4 regions of the Neobacillus sp. SAB-20_R2A genome follow, and region 1 is predicted to be linked to each of the others. Evidence: riboswitches for the same ligand, from Rfam matches in the RefSeq annotation. Region 1 holds a riboswitch; each other region holds the start of a gene.

Region 1 (4,935 bases):
ATGCTGCAGAACCAGTGTTAATTACTGAGTTTGTAGATTTACCAAAGATAATACCAGGTCCGCCAGTTGCCATAATTACGGCATCCGCAACGAATGATTTGATTTCCATTGTTTTTAAGTCTTGGGCAACGATTCCACGGCAAACGCCTTCCTCGTCAACGACTGCACCTAAAAACTCCCAGCCTTCATATTTAGTAACAAGTCCTGCTACCTCGTGGCGGCGAACCTGCTCATCTAATGCATATAAAAGCTGCTGACCAGTTGTTGCACCAGCAAATGCAGTTCTGTGGTGTTGAGTTCCCCCGAAACGGCGGAAGTCTAATAGACCTTCCGGAGTACGGTTAAACATAACACCCATCCGGTCAAATAAATTGATAATACCAGGCGCGGCATCACACATAGCCTTAACCGGAGGCTGGTTAGCCAAGAAATCTCCGCCGTAAACCGTATCATCAAAGTGAATCCATGGGGAATCCCCTTCACCTTTAGTATTTACTGCTCCATTAATACCGCCTTGGGCACAAACAGAGTGAGAGCGTTTAACAGGAACAAGAGAAAATAATTCTACAGGAGTTCCGTGTTCTGCAACTTTAATAGTTGCCATCAAGCCGGCCAATCCGCCACCGACAATGATCACCTTACCTTTACTCATCGTGACTCACTCCCTTAATCCAAATCCAATATTTTTCCAATCAAGAAATCATTAATTTATCAAACAAAAGCTAATAGAGTTTGAACGGCTACGATTGATAGAAGTACGAAAACTACCATCGTAAAATATGTAGCAATAGTTTGTGACCGTGGGGATTGCGTAATACCCCAGCTTACCATGAAAGACCATAATCCGTTCGCAAAGTGGAAAATAGCTGAAATAATACCAATTACATAAAATGCAAACATGACTGGTGAAGAAAGAATATCATGCATCATTTGGAAGTTAACCTCAGCACCAAATGCAGCGGCAATACGTGTTTCCCACACATGCCATGCGATAAAAATAAGAGTGATTACCCCTGATACACGCTGAAGCAGGAACATCCAGTTTCTAAAGAAACCAAATCTTGAAACATTGTTTTTTGCTGTAAATGCAATGTACAGACCATAGATTGCATGGAACAGCAAAGGTAAATAAATTACTACTGTTTCAAGGACAATACGGAACGGAAGTGTCCCCATGAAATTTGCTGCCTTGTTGAAGGATTCCACTCCTTCTGTTGCAAAGTGGTTGACAATCAGGTGCTGAACAATGAATACCCCGATTGGGATAACCCCAAGCAACGAGTGCAGTCTCCGATTGAAAAATTCGCGATTCCCCGCCATTGATTTACCCCCTTTTAAATTTTAAAAAATGATGTTAAGTTTTTACTTCCTTCATTAATATAACCTAGCATCACTGTGACAATTATGTGACATGTCCATTTTACTCCCAACATCATAGAGCGTCAAGGAAACGGATACATAAAAAAGCGTTGAAAACTAAAATTTTTATAATATATTGATATTATGATAGATATGAATTTCAGCATGTTATCGTTTTGTAAGCGCTTTATTTTTGCTTGTAATTACCAACATCTTACGGGAGAATTTTTTTCCTATATCGGAAACGATAATTATGATAAGAAATAAGAACATATATTGTAAAATAATAAATTTCTTTGCGACTTCTTTACATTATTAGAAAACTGTACTGAAACAGAACTCGATTTGTATATAATAGAATGATAGAAAGAGGGGAAGTAAATGAAAGATAGTGCAGTAATGGACCAAGATCTACAAACGCCTGAACCAAGGACAGTCTCTATATTTGGCTATGAATTAATTAGAGAAGTTCTTCTCCCTGAGATTTTCGGCAAGGACACTCCTGAAATTCTTTACTGGGCAGGGAAACGCCTCGCTCGAAAATATCCTTTGGAAAGCTACGAAAGCCTGATAGATTTTTTTGCAAAAGCTTCATGGGGTGAGTTAGAAATTAAGAAGGAAGCAAAAAATGAGCTGGAATTCGAGTTGGCAAGTCCAATGATTGTATCGCGTGTTAAATCAAAAGCGGAAAACTTCTTTCAACTTGAAGCCGGCTTCCTTGCTCAGCAAATCGAAGTCCAAAAAGGGGCTATTGCGGAAACCTTCGAACACCCGGTAAAAAAATCTAACAAAGTTTGCTTCACCGTCAAATGGGATAAAGACTAAAAGAAAGGGGGGCAAAGCCCCCTTTTTCTTAACGCACAAAATCAACTACGCCTCATGAACCGTCCTAACGGACTTGCCAATCGGCGAGTTTTCATTTAATTTTGCCCAAGTTCAAATGCCTCGTGCAGGGCTTCTACTGCTTTGAGCATATTTTTTTCTTCTACTACAGCCGATACTTTGATTTCTGAGGTGCTGACCATCTTTACAGGAATATTGCTGTTGGCAAGAACCTCAAACATTTTCGCAGCCACACCAGGATTAGAAATCATTCCGGAACCAACAATTGATACCTTTGCCAGTTTATTCTCAGCATCAAGCTGGTCATAGGCAAGTGTTTCTTTATTGCTTTCGAGCACATTTAAGGTTGGGATCCAATCATCGGTATGGATGGAAAAGGAGAGATTGGCTGCTCCCTCTTCTGTTGTGCTTTGAATAATAATATCCACGTTAATGTGATTTTTGGCCAATGTCGTAAAAATAGTTGATAAGCTTGTTAATGAATTTCTAAGCCCTAAAACAGTAACCCGTGTAATTCCATCTTCAAACGCGACTCCGCGTACGACTAAATTTTGTTCCATCGTTGCTTCCCCCTCAATTACAGTTCCTTCAACCTTCTCCATGCTAGAGCGGACCTCGAGCCTTACATTATAATTTTTTGCAAACTCGACCGCTCTTGGATGTAGAACTCCCGCACCCAGATTGGCCAGTTCAAGCATTTCATCATACGATACTGATAATAATTTCCGAGCGTTCTTGACATAACGGGGATCCGTTGTATATACCCCGGTTACATCGGTATAAATATCACATTTATCCGCATTTAGCGCAGCCGCCAACGCAACGGCAGTTGTATCGGAACCCCCGCGTCCGAGCGTAGTGATTTCCCCGTCTTCAGTAACCCCTTGGAATCCGGCCACAATGACGACTTTTCCAGCATCAAGCTGGTTTTGAACAGCATCAGTGTTTATTTTTGAAATCCTTGCATTGCCGTGAACAGGCTCTGTCATAATTCCAGCCTGCCAGCCTGTAAAGGAAACTGCTTCCAGTCCTTTTTGGTTTAAAGCCATCGAAAGCAATGCGATCGTCACCTGCTCACCAGTTGAGAGCAGCATATCCATTTCCCGCTTATTCGGCTGCTCGGATATTTCCTTTGCCATATTAACAAGCTGGTCTGTCGATTTTCCCATCGCCGAAACAACGACCACTACTTGGTTTCCACGTTCCTTTTCCCCCTGCACACTTTCTGCGACATTTAGAATTTTTTCAATGTTGCCAACGGAGGTCCCGCCAAATTTCTGTACTATTAAACCCATGTCTTCCCCTTCTCTCAGTCATTCTTGTAAAAAAATAAAAAGCAATGGGAGCACATCCCATTGCTTTGAAAACACAAAATTAACATTTTCGCGTTAGTAGACAATGAAAGATAGCGCTCCAAGACAACGGTCTTGACAATCCGGCATTTTTTCAATGACGAACCAGCGGAGAAAATAATGAGAGTTTCCCTACTTCGGCGAACATTCCCTTTCAAAGCCTATCGTTGAAGCTCATCCTTCTCCAGGCCTTTACTCTTGAAGCTCGCACCTCTACCTTCACTTTACTTATAAAAGTGATAGTCTATTAAATTTTTATTCATTATAGCATAGTAATATTAGAGTGACAATTATTGTGACTGAAGTTTTTTTATTAATTCTTTTGCCACATTTTGGGGAATGCCAATCCCTCTAAATTCCTCAAGGGTTGCCTCTCTCATTTTCTTAACGGAGCCAAATTCCTTTAATAGCTGCTTCTTGCGTTTTTCGCCAATCCCAGGAATGTCGTCAAGTAAGGATTGGAATGCAGTTTTACCGCGTGTCTGCCGGTGGAAGGTAATCGCAAAACGGTGAACTTCATCCTGGATTCGCTGGAGTAAATAAAATTCCTGGCTATTCCGGGCAAGCGCTACAATTTCTAATGGATTCCCATACATAAGCTGTGATGTGCGGTGCTTCTCATCCTTGACCAGTCCAGCAAGAGGAATGTCCAGCCCCAATTCATTTTCTAGTACATCGCGGACAGCTTCCACATGTCCCTTTCCACCGTCAATGATGATCAAATCAGGCAGCGGAAGCTCTTCCTTTAGAGCCCTCGAGTATCTTCGTCTCGTTACCTCTCTCATCGATTCATAATCATCCGGGCCTTCAACAGACTTAATTTTATATTTCCGATATTCCCGCTTGTTTGCTTTGCCGTCTGTAAAAACAATCATCGCTGACACCGGGTCTGTTCCTTGAATGTTAGAGTTATCAAAGGCCTCGATCCGGTGGGGCGTATATATGCCAAGCATTTCTCCGAGGTTTTCAACGGCTTTGATCGTTCTTTCCTCATCTTTTTCAATAAGAGAGAACTTTTCATTCAAAGCGATTTTCGCATTTTTAATTGCCATTTTGACAAGGTCCTTTTTCTGACCCCGCTGCGGCTTGATGACTTTTACTTCCAATAACTGCTCAGCCATCTGCAAATCCACATCGTCCTGGATGAGAATTTCCTTCGGTTTAAAATGGTTCGTCTTTTGATAAAATTGGCCGAGGAAGGTAAGGATTTCTTCTTCCGGCTCATTATAGATAGGGAACATCGAAACGTCTCGTTCAATCAGCTTCCCTTGCCGCACAAAAAATACTTGAACACACATCCAGCCTTTGTCAACGGCATAGCCGAATACATCACGGTCAGTAAAATCAGTCATCGTGATCTTTTGTTTTTCCATGATTGTTT
Region 2 (4,935 bases), 640 kb from region 1:
AGCGGAAAAGTATGTGAAAGATATCAATGTAGATTTGTTAATAGAAGCGATTGAAAACGAACTAGACGGCCAAATTGTGGATGTTACTTCAGCAAATGGCGATAAAGTGTTTGTGGTGATTGAATAAGAATGTTAAAAGTGGGCTTAAAGATAAAACAAAGAAACTTCAATGTACCCGTTCCTTATGTTGTCTTAAATCTTCTAAGTTCGGTAATAACCTCAAGACGATTTATTGGCTTTATCAATAAATCGATTGAAAAAGGCGGGGAAAAGTTCGTCCTTCCACAAATAGAAAAAAGCGATTTAAAGCCTTTATTGGATGGTCTGACCAAGCATAAAGGCCTGTTGTTAGTGGAAACGAAATTAAAAGATGGGACAGAAGTTACCATTAAATTATAGAAAAATGGCTCCCAGGGAGCCATTTTTATTTTTAATTATTTAAATCACACTTCTCCAAAGGAATTACCTTTGTTTTCTTTGTGAATTTATAGCCTAACCAAAGGATAAGGAATAATGGCAGACCGATATAGGATACTAATACACCGTTCCAATCAATATGGTCGCCCATAAATGCTGAATAGTTTTGCCCGATTACGACAATGGCGCAAACAACAAAAGCAAAGATTGGGCCAAATGGGAACAACTTTGATTTATATGGCAATAAGTTTAGATCTTTGCCTTGTGCCACATAAGCTCTGCGGAAGCGATAATGACAAATCGCAATTCCTAACCACGCGATAAAGCCGGACATACCTGAAGCATTTAAAAGCCATACATAAACTGTACCATCGCCAAAAAGGGATGCCAGAAAAGCAAGTGTTCCGACTAATGCTGTTACAATTAAAGCATTAACTGGCACACCATTTTTGTTCAATTTACCAAGGAATTTTGGTGCTTTTCCTTGACGTGCCAAATCCCAAAGCATCCGAGTCGATGCATACATTCCTGAATTACCTGCTGATAAAACTGCTGTTAAAATGACTGCATTCATGACAGAAGCAGCAAATGCGATTCCGGCTTTTTGAAAAACAAGCGTAAATGGACTTACAGCAACATCTCCATTAGCAAGGTTTTCATTTGTATAAGGAATAATAAGACCGATAACAAGAATAGCTAACACATAGAATAAAAGAATTCGCCAAAAAACTTGTTTTACTGCACGTGGGATTGATTTTTCTGGGTTATCTGTTTCACCCGCTGCAACACCTAAAAGTTCAGTTCCTTGGAAGGAAAATCCAGCTGCCATAAAGATTCCAAGCATGGCCATGAATCCGCCATGGAATGGTGCATCTCCAACTGTAAAGTTTTTTAAGCCAATTGCTTCATTTCCCATAATTCCAAAAATCATTAACGTACCAGCAATGATAAAGATCACAACAGTTATAACTTTAATTAATGAGAACCAATATTCTGCCTCGCCAAATCCCTTAACAGAAAGATAATTTAACAAGAACATGATAACTAAAAAGATGCTGCTCCATAATAGTGAAGGAGAATCTGGAAACCAAAATTTCATAATCATTGTTACTGCAGAAAGTTCTGCTGCAATCGTAATGGCCCAGTTGTACCAATAGTTCCAGCCTAGGGCAAAACCAAGGGATGGATCCACGAATTTCGTAGCATAGGTACTAAAGCTTCCTGCAACCGGCATGTAGGCACCCATTTCAGCTAAACTTTGCATTAAGAAATAAACCATAATGCCGATAACGAGATATGATAGAATCGCTCCGCCAGGTCCCGCACTATGGATAGCTCCGCCGCTGGCAAGAAATAATCCGGTCCCGATGGTTCCGCCAAGAGAAATCATCGTAAGATGGCGGGACTTTAAGCTCCGTCTTAATTCATTTTTATTATTTTTTGGACCCGTGGGCCTAGTGTATATTTCGTCTTTTCTTACCTGCGCTGTTTGCATGTTTATGACTCCTTTAAATTTTTTTTATTGGAAGGAGTTTGGAATAAAAAATGCCCTCGAAGCAGATTCGACGGCATTTGTATATACCCCGCATCATACCTTCCGAAAGATAGCTCAACACGTAAAGCTGGTAAGGCTAAACGTGACAGTTCTGTTCCTGTTCGGAGACAGCCCCAGCATGTTTCTCCAGAGAGAAAAACACACTTCGGCAGCTTTTCCTTTCAAACGGAGTCAAAAACATCTCTGCGTCTCGTCCATTTTACTGATAAAAACCGCGACCTCTACCTCATCGGTTTTGATGAGGATTTAATATTAAAAATGATATATTACTAGAGTATATACGTTTTAATAAATTTGTCAATATTATATATTGGAAACGAGGGATTAGGGCTTTTTGTAAGGTGAATATTAATGTAATATGCCTTTATAATTATTCAACTTATTCTTTGGGTGCTATTTCCAGATAATTAATTGTTTTTTAAATATATTAATTAGTTTACATCCTAGCTATGAATCGTTATCATTTTTTTTAAATAAATAGTGGAAAGACAGGAGAAATATTCATGCAGATGGTTGGAATTATTATCGGCTCTTTTATAATTGTAGCTGCATTCAATCTTTTCCTCATCCCTCACGAGGTGTTAAGTAGCGGGATGAGCGGAATTTCGATGATAATAGGAATGATTACCCCCATAAACACAGGAGTGGCTAATCTTTTGTTGAACCTTCCCCTTTTAATCATTGGCTATAAAATGCTGGGAAAAAGATTTATCTTTAATTCAATCTTTTCAGTGTTCGTTATTTCTTTAGGACTTTATTTAGTACCAGTATTTCCAGTCGCGAAAGATACCATCCTCTCAGCAATATTTGGCGGAGCTTTGACCGGTCTAGGGGTTGGAATCGTATTTCGAAGCTCGGGTTCAACGGGTGGATTTGATATCATCGGAATGATTGTTTCCCGGAAGAAAGACTTCCCAATCGGGGTGCTCCTCTCCGGAATGAATGCGATTGTCATTGTAATTAGCGGATTTTTATTCAATTGGGATGCGGCCCTCAATACGTTGGTTTCGATTTTTGTTACAGGAAAAGTGGTTGACGCTATTTATACGGACCATGTCAAATTAACTTTAATGATAATAACAGAAAAGGGCGAAGAAATGAGAAATCATTTGGTGGCCAACTTATATCGTGGACTCACCATTATGGATGGGGTTGGAGGATATACAAATGGCAGCCGAAAGATTTTAATCTCGGTCATTTCAAGATATGAGTTAAACGAGGTTAAATCTCTTATTTCTGAAGTCGATCCGACAGCTTTTGTGAATATTACAGAAACGATAGAAGTAATGGGGTTGTTTCATCGGCCAAGCCCGCATTAATGTTTAAAAAAAAGAGGCCGTCTCAATACCATGGGAGTTTAGTTCCCTTAAGAGACGGTCACTATTTTGTATTTTAATTGTTTATATATTTTTCAAAAACAAAGCCAAAATCTTTGACACAATATTGTTTTTTACTTTCCTCGAGCCACTGGAATGCTGCCTGATTCAACATTTTAAATTGAACAACCAAATTATTGTCAGGAGTGGAGACACGCCCTAATGTTGTGGAAGCTACATCAAGACTTTGCTTGGCAAACTGAAGGGAAATATCATTTTCATGGGTAATCTCGGAAATTTTTATAAGTGCCTTGTATAAATCTTTAACTTCCTCGATATGCTTTTTATGAATGTCAACGGAGAAAGGCTGAGAGCCGATTTTGAATTTGATTTCCACGTCTAGGTCGACTGTACCGGCCGTTTCCAACATAACATCTGATATTTTATTTGTGGCATAGCTGTACCGATGAAGCATCCGCTTTTTGCTTGTAGCACTAGTACCATCAAGATGGATGAGAGCATTATTTGTAAAGCAATACTCATCAGATTTTGATTTAATTAAGAAATAAATCTTTTCATTATCCTCATGCATCACGTAATCATCGGCATCCACTTTATCATAATCGGAAGGCTTAATCACCGACCCTACATCACTTAATCCCAACAAATCTGCAGCCACTTTTCCAAACATAGTGTCAACCTCTCTCTACTTATAATATTTGCCATTCTTATGTACGAATAGGAGGCACAGAGGTTTCGTTATTTGAATGACAATTTTAAATTTATTTCCAACATTTTTAGAATATGCATTTTATTTTAAGGGAAATTCAGTATTAACAAATTATTCAGACATCTGTTATACTTTAGAGTATTGAACTATTCAAAGCTGACAAGAGTTAAAGGGGAAAACCATGCGTCCTATCATTTTAGGCATCTTTGCCGCTTTCTTTTTTGCATTTACATTTATTTTAAACAGGGCAATGGACCTTGCTGGCGGAAGCTGGGTTTGGAGTGCATCACTAAGATATTTCTTTATGATTCCATTTCTATTGCTTATTGTAATGGGTAGGAAAAATTTTAAGCCGCTCTTGAAAGAGCTGAAAACGGCACCAGCAAAATGGATTTTGTGGAGTAGTATTGGCTTCGGTTTGTTTTATGCACCGCTTTGTTTTTCTGCTTCCTATGCCCCCGGTTGGCTAATTGCTGCAACCTGGCAAATAACCATTATTTCAGGTTCTCTTTTAGCTCCGCTTTTTTATGAAAAGGTTATGACCATTGACGGTCCGATTATAGTGAAAGGGAAGATTCCCTTTAAAGGGCTGGCAATGTCATTAATCATTCTGCTGGGCATCGTTTTAATGCAGCTTGAGCAGGCCGATACCCTTTCAGTGACGGCAATCATATTAGGAGTAATGCCTGTTGTAATTGCTTCGTTTGCTTACCCGCTTGGAAATCGTAAAATGATGGATATTTGCGGTGGAAGACTTGATGTTTTCCAGCGTGTTCTTGGAATGACTTTGGCAAGCATGCCTTTTTGGCTGATTTTGTCCATATATGGCCTAGTTACTGTGGGACCACCAAGTATAGAGCAAACATTTCAAGCCGGGTTAGTGGCTATTTCCTCCGGGGTAATAGCTACCATCCTGT
Region 3 (4,935 bases), 440 kb from region 1:
CGATAAAACTGTCAGCTCCTCTCGTTACCAATTACATGACGCTGCATTTGGCCTAAGCAAAACTGAAAAGATGTTCTTGAATTATCCATCACAATTTACGTTAACCGACAACTTCACTCAGCGGAATCCGCTTTTTGATGACAAGTCTGACTACAGCAACCCTGGCCTAGTTGATGCAGGCCGTAATGTTCCAAACTACGGATTAAAATTCCGTGTAGTTGGGGAAAGCTCCGACGGCACAGTTGGAAAAGTATTAATCTTTAAATAAGAAACCAAACAAGGGTATCCTGCACTTTATTCGTAGGAACCCTTGTCTTATTTTCTAAACCTTTTTATCAAAGTAACGACCATAAAAAATGAAAGTAACCCTAAGATGATTTTCCCTTGTAAACTCCAATCCAAAACCTGCTTCACGGAGTAAGCCTCTATTAATAAGGCGGGTATTTTTCCAAGCGTGCTGGCAATGGAAAAATTAACAATCCCTACCTTGCTTCCAGCGCTAACAAGCGTCACCATTCCAGAAGGGATGAACGGAAAAATCCTAAGTGCGATAATCAGAAAAAACGCTTCCATACCTTGCGTATTTTGCAATCTATCTAAAAATTTATTTTTTATCGCAATCTTGTTTTTTACCCTATTGATACCTTTTCTATATAAATAAAAACTAATAATGGCTCCAAAGGCCTCACCAAGAATCGAAATCAACAATCCGTGGCCAAATCCGAAGAAGCTGATGTTGGCTGCGGTTAGAAAGACGCTCGGAACAACCCCCAAGAAACTAATAATGATATTCAATAAGATACTTATCCATATTGCCAATGTGCCGCTATTTTCAAACCACGCTAGAATGTGCGCCTCCATCTGTTCCTCCGATTTTAAAGCTCCTTATAGTATTCTTTATTTTATAATTTACTGGCAAAAAAATATAGGGCGTCCCACAGGACACCCCAGTTCATTATTTTAATAAATTTTGGATGACAAGATTGGTCAGATTCGGCACCACTTCAAGGGAATAGGACATCTCCATTCTTTCAAGCTTTTTATGGGCATCTAGTCCATAAGGGCCAATATTGATGACCGGCACATTTAAGTCGCGTATGTCTTGGTACTCCACGTAATGCTTTGTTCCCCAGCCAGGATTATTATTGGAAACAGCCTCTATTCCTTCTTCGTCATCACTTAGAGCTACAAAGCTCATATCTGAGATATACGGGAAGAAATTCCGCGTTACGATTGGATGTGGGTAGGCTGGCTGAATCGATTCTACTGCCTGATTTAAAGCATCAATCAGGGCCTGTTCCTGTTCTGTCTTGCCGGACAGCTCAATTCTTGGTGAATATAGTGATGAATAGAACAGGATAATGGCAGGGTTTTTGTCCTTCATCCAGTTCCACGCCTCTTCTACGACCCTTGCCGCAAACATGCGGGTATCCAGTTCCTTATCCTCTAATAAACTCTCTTTAAATTGATTCATATGCGTAATAAAGGTATCACCGTGCTCCATAACCAACTGTTGTTCCATTTCTTCATATGTGAACACTCTTGGCTGCCAAGGATGTTTGAAATATGGTTCGCCGCTTAAGCTGCTAAACTGCTTATATCTTTCATCAAAAGCATTCAAGGCATTTTCAAATGCAATCCGACCCTGCTCTTTTAATTTTACCAGTACATCCTTTGGAGACCAGGAATGGATGAAGAAATTGTAATATACATAGGCAGACAACGCGGTCTGAACGGTATAAGACGGTTTCAGGTCTGTTTGTTTTAAAGAAACAGGGGGAACCGTGATTTCACCTAAGGCCTCATTGCAAAGCTCGGGATTGTAATCAATCTGCTTCGTCAGCTCCGCCGCGATAAAGTTAGGATCAAGCCCTTCAAAGCAAGAGCCAACATGCGTTTCTGCACCAGTAATAAAAAAGGATGGCAGAAGCTTGCCTACTGTCCCCATATAGATATAGCGATTTTCATCTCCTGCAAAGCGCGGGGAGACGAAATCGGAATTGATCGCCGCAGCATAGTCAAAACCATGCTCCTGCTTCCAGCTTTTCAGAACCTTTAAGGCAGATAAAACTCCGTGAGAGCTGTCCTCTTCATCACATTCTGCCAAAAAGACGATATTTCCATCAAGCTCTTCCGGATGCTCAGAATAGTATTTTAATAGATAGAGATGGCTAGCCACTCCGCTTTTCATATCAAGTACGCCTCTGCCAAACAGCCAGTCACCCGATTCTAAATGTTCTTTCGCTGAAGCCGGCAGTTCCTCCCTCTTTAACGCAGCCATTAGCTGATCCGGAAAACACGCATGTTCTTTTAGATGATTAAAATCATCAATTCCAACCGTGTCCATATGTCCCATCAAAATGACTGTACGGCGGCTATTCCCTTTTGTACCTTTGACAAATGCCAATACATTATATCTTTCATGTTCATCTTGTATGGTTTGAGACATCGTCATGTGAGAAGGATTTTTTGAAAAATAAGGAAAAGCAGATATAAATTTATATAAATATTGGGCAATTGTTTTTTCACCCTTTGTATTCACAATACTTTCGATATTCACGAGCTGATTCGTGAATGCCAATACATCCTCACGGCATTGCAGCATCATTCTGACCCCTTTTTTATAAGATTAGTATTGTAGAAAAATGTATACCAATTAACAAATTTTCGTCAAGTCTTTTCAAATGGGGAAATATTCTAGTGAATTTATACTTGATTATGTATAAATATTTACTTATACTAATTATTGCGAAAAGAATATTAATTCCTCATCTTTAAGCTTTTGAGATGAGGTAGAGGTCGCGGTTTATATAAGTATCCTATTGGAGATTCAGTGAAATCTATGAAAATAGGAAAAAGGATAAATCGCCGAAGCATCTGAAATCACTGTTTTCAGAGGGCTGGGGCTGCACTCGAAATGGGGCAGAACTGTCACAATTCCTTTAAGAATTGTGGAGAACTATCTAATTCAAAGCTTTTAATGAGGGTGTCAGGCACCGTCACATGGACGGTGCTTTTTATATTAAAAAGGGGGAAGCATCATGAGAAAACTTATGATATTAGTAGTTTCTGCATTACTGGTGATTTTAGCAGCATGCGGTTCGAAAGACACAGCTAAAACAAACCAGGCAAAGGGTGAAGATTTAGGTCTAATTAAAGAGGGTACACTGTCGTTTGCGATGAGCGGGCAATATCCGCCATTAAACTTTAAGAAAGACGACAAATTAACTGGTTTTGACGTAGAAATTGGAAATGAGATTGCCAAAAGAATTGGTGTAAAAGCAAATCCTGTGACTAATCAATGGGAAACGATCATCCAAGGTTTAAAAGCTAAAAAATACGATGCGATTATCGGAAGTATGACAGCAACACCTGAACGTGATAAGCAAGTAGACTTCACAAACCCATATTATTTATCCGGCGCCCAAATCTTTGTGGCTGAGAACAACAGTAATATTACTTCAAAAGATGATTTAAAGGGAAAAACAATCGGTGTAATCCAGGCTAGCACTTGGAAAGATATGGCCCTGGAACTATCCGATCAAGTAAAAGGATATCCATCTGATGTTAACGCTCTTCAGGACTTAGCAATTGGCCGTTTAGATGCCGTTATTACTGATAAAATCGTCGGTTTGAATGCGAAAAACGAAAAAGGTTTAAAAATTAAGCCGATTGGCAACCTGCTAAATGAGGACCGCGTTAGTGTTGCGGTTGCAGAAGGTAACAAAGAGCTTGCTGATAAAATCAACAAAGCCATTGACGATATGCAGAAGGATGGCACTTACGAAAAAATCAGCAAAAAATGGTTCAACGAAAACTTACTTAAAAAGTAAGCACACTCACATCTTTAAGACGCAAAATAGGAAAATTGGATAACGTAAGCTCCATGCTTGGGGCTTACGTTTTTTCAAAGGAGGTTGAAATGAAATCATGACTTTTTGGCATAATATTATCGGCATCCTCAGTGAGCATGGTGTTGCCTTCTTGAAAGCCTCATGGATGACGATTTCCATTACAATTATTTCTCTGCTATTTGCATTAATCATTGGAATCATCTTTGCCAGTTTTAAAATCTCTTCTATCAAATTTCTTAATTGGATTTCTGATATTTATATTGGGCTTATCCGCGGGACTCCGTTAATCGTTCAAATTATGTTCCTATATTATGGAATCGCGAATTTTCTAACCCTTGACAGCTTTACAGCCGGGGCGCTTGCGTTAAGCATTCATACCGGTGCGTATATAGCGGAAATTTTCAGGGGGGCTGTCCAATCGATTGACCGCGGGCAAATGGAAGCTGCAAGATCGCTAGGGATGTCCTACCCGCTTGCAATGCGCAGAATTATTTTTCCACAGGCCTTCAAACGAGCCATCCCGCCGCTGGGGAATCAGTTCATTATCAGCTTAAAAGATTCTTCCCTGGTTGCCTATATTTCTGTAACAGACTTATTTAACACTGCCCTTACCGTCCAAGGGGAAAACTATATGCCATTTGAAACCTACTTTGTTGTCGGACTTTATTATTTGATTATCGTGTTAATATTCACGTGGTTCACAAACCGATTGGAGAAAAGGTTGGATGTCAGTAGACCGAAGGAGGCAGCAGCCGCATGATTGAAATTAAAAATCTATCAAAATCCTTCGGGGAACTACAAGTTTTAAAAAATATTGATTTACACGTAAAAGAAAAAGAGGTTGTTGTCCTAATCGGTGCGAGTGGTTCAGGGAAAAGTACCCTTCTCCGCTGTTTAAACTTTTTAGAGACAGCCGAAGCCGGAGACATTATCATCGATACGGAAAAAATCAATCCCGCAAAAACCAATCTTAATAAGATAAGAGAAAAAGTGGGAATGGTATTTCAGCATTTCAACCTATTCCCGCACATGACAGTGCTGGAAAATATTATTGAGGCCCCTGTTCATGTAAAGAGTGTAT
Region 4 (4,935 bases), 770 kb from region 1:
TTGTCGAAATAAACATCGACACCGTTAGGGCAGGCTTCCTTCAATGCTTTGCGAAGGTTATCTGCTGTTTTATAGTTAATCGCAGCATCAAAACCTAGTTCCTCTGTTAAATAGGCGCATTTATCGTCTCCGCCTGCAATACCAACGACTCGGCAGCCTTTTAATTTAGCGATTTGACCGACAACTGTTCCAACAGCTCCAGATGCTCCTGAAACGACGACCGTTTCCCCTTCCTTCGGCTCCCCTATGTATAACAATCCAAAATAAGCAGTTAATCCAGGCATTCCGAGCACATGCAGTGCAGTAGTCACAGGTGCCAATTCTGGGTTAAGTCTGCGAAGACCGCCTCCATCAGAAACGTTATACTCAGCCCATTCCATAAGGCCATCTACATACTGTCCCGCTTCAAACCGAGAATTTTTCGATTCGATTACTTTTCCAACGACCCCGCCTTTAAATGGCTGACCTACTTCATATGGCTTGGCATATGATTTGGCATCCGACATCCGGCCTCTCATATAAGGGTCAACAGACAAATATAGTGACCGTATTAGCACTTCACCATCCTGAAGTTCAGGAACATTCTCCTCAATAAATTCAAAATTGCTTTCATCTGGCATTCCTACTGGCCGGCTAGCCAATAAAATTTTTCTGTTCAAAAGGTTTGTCATCTAACCACTCCCTGTTTTATCTACTCCAAGAAGCAATTCTAGGTGCTTGATTATAATGTTCTACTTTTACGGCCATTCTCCTGCCAGAACACAAAATTAATGCGCGTATACCTTCAATTTATCCTATTTTTCTTACTATTTCGGCAATATCCTTCGCTACACCCTGTTATTCCAATCCCGCTTCTTCAAGAGCAATTCTAGCAAGTGCAGCCCAATCCTGATTTCCGCGATTTTTGGCCACTGAGGTTAGCAGGCGGTTATGTAATAGACCCGCTAACGGCATCGGTGTCTTGGTCGAATTCGCTTCCTCCAAAACTAGGTTGCAATCCTTAAGACCAAGCGCCAGCTGAAAACCCGCCGGTTCAAACTGCTTGTTGGCAATCATCTGGCCATAGCTTTGATACACTGTACAATTAAATAAGGTTGATGCATAAATTTCAGCAGCCAACTGCCGGTCAATACCATTTTTCTCAGCTAAATTAAAGGCTTCAGCCATGGCTTCCATTGCTGCCATAATCATAAAATTTCCGCCTAACTTGATGACATTGGCACTTTCAGGCTCCTCCCCAACATCAAAAACACGCTGGCCGAGCGCTTCCTGGATGGATTTTACCCGCTCTTTCGCCACACTGGACCCTGAGCTAAGAATATTCAATTTTTGAGCTGCCGCTGCTTCCGGACGGCCAAAAACAGGAGAGGCGACATATTGGCTGCCGTGCTCCTGATGATAAGCTGCTAATTTACGTGAAGTTGCTGGAGCTATCGTACTCATTGATACATGGATACCGCCCTGACCAAGCACTTCCCCAAACCCATTTGGTCCCAATACTAGCTCTTCCACTGCCTGATCGTTTGCCACCATCGTAATCACGATTCCGCCAGGTGCTGCGGCGTCTGCTGGCCTGTTCACTTGCTCGGCGCCAGCTTCAACAACTGCCTTTGTTTTCTCGGGAGTTCGATTGTAAACCTTCACCTGAAAACCTGCCTTCAATAAATTCATAACCATAGGCTCTCCCATATTTCCAAGGCCGATAAAGCCGATTACTCGTGTCATTTTCGTTCATCCTCCTGTTATTCTAATATCCCTTATTGGTATCTACTCTATTGTTAAGAGGTTTGTTTTCTTCCAAGTTTCTGAGTGTATCCAAAAAACACGCCGCCCCTTCTTCAGGTGTCGTTACCGCTGAAATATGAGGGGTAATCAGTACGCCAGGATGTTTCCATAATGGATGATTTTCCGGCAGCGGCTCCTGTGTAAACACATCCAGGACAGCATACCGGACCTGCCCGTCTTCCAAAGCTTGCAGCAATGATTCTTCATCCACCGATGCTCCCCGCCCTACATTAATAAAACCGGCATTTGTTACTTTTTGAAAGACTTGACTATTAAAAAATCCAGCCGTTTCTTCCGTCAGCGGCATCGTGTTGATGATCACATCCATTTCCCCTAGGATGGTAAAATGAGATTCAACAGTCAAAGCCTCTTTAAAATACTCTTTTTCTTTTCCACTTTGGGAGACGCCGTAAACCTCCACTCCAAAACTAGACAAAAGCTTGGCGACAGCCTGCCCAATTTCACCGGTTCCATAGACCATCACTTTGAGTTCATTTAATAGCTTCGGAGTCCGTTGCTGCCATTTTTTCTGCAGCTGTAATTCCCGAAACTCCTCGTGACATTGTAAGTCTCTTAATATGTAGCTTAAACAATACTCTCCGATTCTTTGACCAAACGTACAAACTGTCCTTGTTAAAAGTACACTATCGTCCCAGGTCTTTTTATATAAAAAGCGGTCAACTCCCGCACCGAGCGAGTGCACCCATTTTAAATGACTGTAATCGTAATCCGATTTAAGATTAAAAGATACAAGTGCATCCGCCCATTTCAAATCCGCCTGATTCACTTCAGCCTCGGGGATATAACGGAAATTCTTTTGGACGCCCGCATTTTGGACGTATGCCCGAAGCTCCTGATACATGGGGCTGACAATTAAAATATTTTCGATTTTCACAATAATTCACCTCTTCAACATTAACTCCATTTTAAGGATAATTGGGAAAAAACTCAAAAAAGAAGCGTAGGGCTGTTAATCCCTCCTCTCCTCCCCATACTATATAAATGTCAATAAATATACGATTTTAGCGTTTTTGATAAAAAACCCTTGAACAAATAGGAATATTCTGTTATATTAATTTTAATTACATACTTCTTACTTCATACCTTATGAAGTGAGGATAGAGGCGCAAAGACCATCAGTAAACCATCCGAGGGTAATGGGACCCGTTGACGGTGGCGGAAAGGGGAATTTGCCGAAGCTTCTGAGGATCTCATTGTTCCCGGAGCTGGTTCTGTTATTGAATAAATACAGAATTGTCATATAGGAAACTATATGGAGGGCTATCTCACGCAGGGGAACTTGTAAAATTAACGTTTCTGATGCAGCTGTTGGGCCTTTCCCGCAGCTGCTTTTTGCGTTTGGCCTTACCTCTTTTTAAAAATAATTTTAAAAGGGTGAAATTCATGTACTTTGGCCAAGTTTTAACAGCAATAGTGACTCCGTTTGATCAGGATGGCGAAATTGATTTTAATGCGACGAGAGATTTAGTAAATTATTTATTAGCGAATGGTACTGACGGGTTGGTGGTTTGTGGAACAACCGGTGAGTCCCCTACCTTATCAACTGAGGAAAAAGTGGCTTTATTTAAATTTGTGGTTGAAGTTGCGGACGGGAGAGTTCCCGTTATTGCAGGGACTGGCTCAAACAACACAAGAGCCTCAATCAGTCTAACCAAGCTAGCAGAAGAAGTCGGTGTAGACGGCATCATGCTCGTTGCCCCATACTATAATAAACCATCCCAGGAAGGCATGTATCAGCATTTTAAAGCGATTGCTGAATCTACTTCTCTTCCGGTAATGCTTTATAATATTCCAGGGCGCAGTGTCGTCAATATATCTGCTGAAACGGTCATCCGCCTTTCTCAGATTCCTAATATTGTAGCGGTTAAGGAAGCTAGCGGCCACTTGGATGACATGGCCGAAATTATTAAACAAACTGCTGATGACTTTTCTTTATACAGCGGTGATGATGGAATGACCTTGCCGGTGCTTTCGATTGGCGGCGTTGGTGTGATTTCCGTTGCATCTCATATTATCGGGAATGAAATGCAGGATATGGTGTCACGCTTTAAAAATGGGGATTTAGCAGGCGCTGCTGCTGCACACCGTGAATTACTGCCAATTATGAAAGCTTTATTTGCAGCACCAAGCCCAGCACCTGTAAAAGCAGCCCTAAATATGAAAGGGATTAATGTCGGCGGTCTGCGCTTGCCGTTAATTCCTTTAAACGAAGAGGAAACCAGAACACTTCAGAATGTCCTATTGCAGAATAGGGAACTGGAAGTTATTTAGAGTAATATCCGAAAGCAGGACAAATCGAGCGGGCTCCCGTTCGATTTGTCCTGCTTTTTTTAATTTCCGCTTCCCCCCTATCCTCACTGTAAAAATATTTCTTTAATAAATTCAGAAAAGTGTTTACAAAACCTTCTCCAAACTCTATAATTCACATATATTTACTCGGAATTAGTCACAAAAGAAGGAGGCCCCCATCATGAGCATAGGAATTGCATTAATGGGATTATTAGTTGGGTTATTGGTAGGTTTAACAGGGGTTGGAGGGGCAGCATTGTTAACCCCGGTGCTCATCATGGTCGGAATTCAGCCTTCCATTGCGGTGGGAACGGACCTAGTTTACAACTCCATTACCAAACTGTTTGGAGTCATTCAGCATTGGAGACAGAAAACGATTAACTTTAAACTCATGAAGTATCTTGCAATCGGAAGTGTCCCAAGTGCAACAGGAGCCATTCTCATCCTTCAGGTCTTTGAAAAATATTTCCACAATCAAGAACAAATTATCAAGCATGGACTTGGCTATGTCCTTATTCTAGTGGCCACAGCCATTTTAATTAAGACATTTTTTGATAATAAAATCAGGCCGAACCGCTGGCAATTAAGGCCGATTGAGGAAAAACGAACATTAACAATTTTAATCGGTGCCGGTTTCGGCTTTATTGTCGGCCTGACTTCAATAGGATCAGGATCATTATTTGCCCTTGCCATGCTATATCTCTACCGCTTGAAAGGATCTGAGCTGGTTGGCACCGACATTGCCCATGCCTTTTTATTAGTGACTGTTGCCGGACTCCTTCACGCGAATGCCGGAACTGTCAATTATATGCTTGTAGGGAACCTGTTAATCGGGTCGAT

Evidence for each region. Region 1 has a riboswitch for lysine ahead of V5M37_RS22740 (aspartate kinase). Riboswitches for the same ligand answer to the same signal wherever they lie in the genome.
Region 2: another riboswitch for lysine. It lies ahead of V5M37_RS19350 (amino acid permease); the one in region 1 lies ahead of V5M37_RS22740 (aspartate kinase).
Region 3: another riboswitch for lysine. It lies ahead of V5M37_RS25000 (ABC transporter substrate-binding protein); the one in region 1 lies ahead of V5M37_RS22740 (aspartate kinase).
Region 4: another riboswitch for lysine. It lies ahead of dapA (4-hydroxy-tetrahydrodipicolinate synthase); the one in region 1 lies ahead of V5M37_RS22740 (aspartate kinase).

What each region holds. Positions count from the first base shown of each region.
Region 1 covers NZ_CP145895.1:4,623,242-4,628,176, forward strand. The annotation lists gene sdhA (succinate dehydrogenase flavoprotein subunit) at 1-652, opposite strand, end outside; gene V5M37_RS22730 (succinate dehydrogenase cytochrome b558 subunit) at 712-1,320, opposite strand; gene V5M37_RS22735 (YslB family protein) at 1,741-2,184, shown strand; gene V5M37_RS22740 (aspartate kinase) at 2,280-3,497, opposite strand; lysine riboswitch at 3,601-3,778, opposite strand; gene uvrC (excinuclease ABC subunit UvrC) at 3,845-4,935, opposite strand, start outside.
Region 2 covers NZ_CP145895.1:3,988,224-3,993,158, reverse strand. The annotation lists gene V5M37_RS19360 (SHOCT-like domain-containing protein) at 1-127, shown strand, start outside; gene V5M37_RS19355 (hypothetical protein) at 130-399, shown strand; gene V5M37_RS19350 (amino acid permease) at 431-1,912, opposite strand; lysine riboswitch at 2,015-2,204, opposite strand; gene V5M37_RS19345 (YitT family protein) at 2,476-3,291, shown strand; gene V5M37_RS19340 (PH domain-containing protein) at 3,365-3,979, opposite strand; gene V5M37_RS19335 (multidrug resistance efflux transporter family protein) at 4,200-4,935, shown strand, end outside.
Region 3 covers NZ_CP145895.1:5,059,945-5,064,879, forward strand. The annotation lists gene V5M37_RS24985 (immune inhibitor A domain-containing protein) at 1-268, shown strand, start outside; gene V5M37_RS24990 (TVP38/TMEM64 family protein) at 316-861, opposite strand; gene V5M37_RS24995 (M20/M25/M40 family metallo-hydrolase) at 956-2,605, opposite strand; lysine riboswitch at 2,786-2,970, shown strand; gene V5M37_RS25000 (ABC transporter substrate-binding protein) at 3,039-3,833, shown strand; gene V5M37_RS25005 (amino acid ABC transporter permease) at 3,931-4,614, shown strand; gene V5M37_RS25010 (amino acid ABC transporter ATP-binding protein) at 4,611-4,935, shown strand, end outside.
Region 4 covers NZ_CP145895.1:3,848,968-3,853,902, forward strand. The annotation lists gene V5M37_RS18635 (NADP-dependent oxidoreductase) at 1-671, opposite strand, end outside; gene V5M37_RS18640 (NAD(P)-dependent oxidoreductase) at 838-1,725, opposite strand; gene V5M37_RS18645 (D-2-hydroxyacid dehydrogenase) at 1,748-2,680, opposite strand; lysine riboswitch at 2,897-3,077, shown strand; gene dapA (4-hydroxy-tetrahydrodipicolinate synthase) at 3,190-4,077, shown strand; gene V5M37_RS18655 (sulfite exporter TauE/SafE family protein) at 4,277-4,935, shown strand, end outside.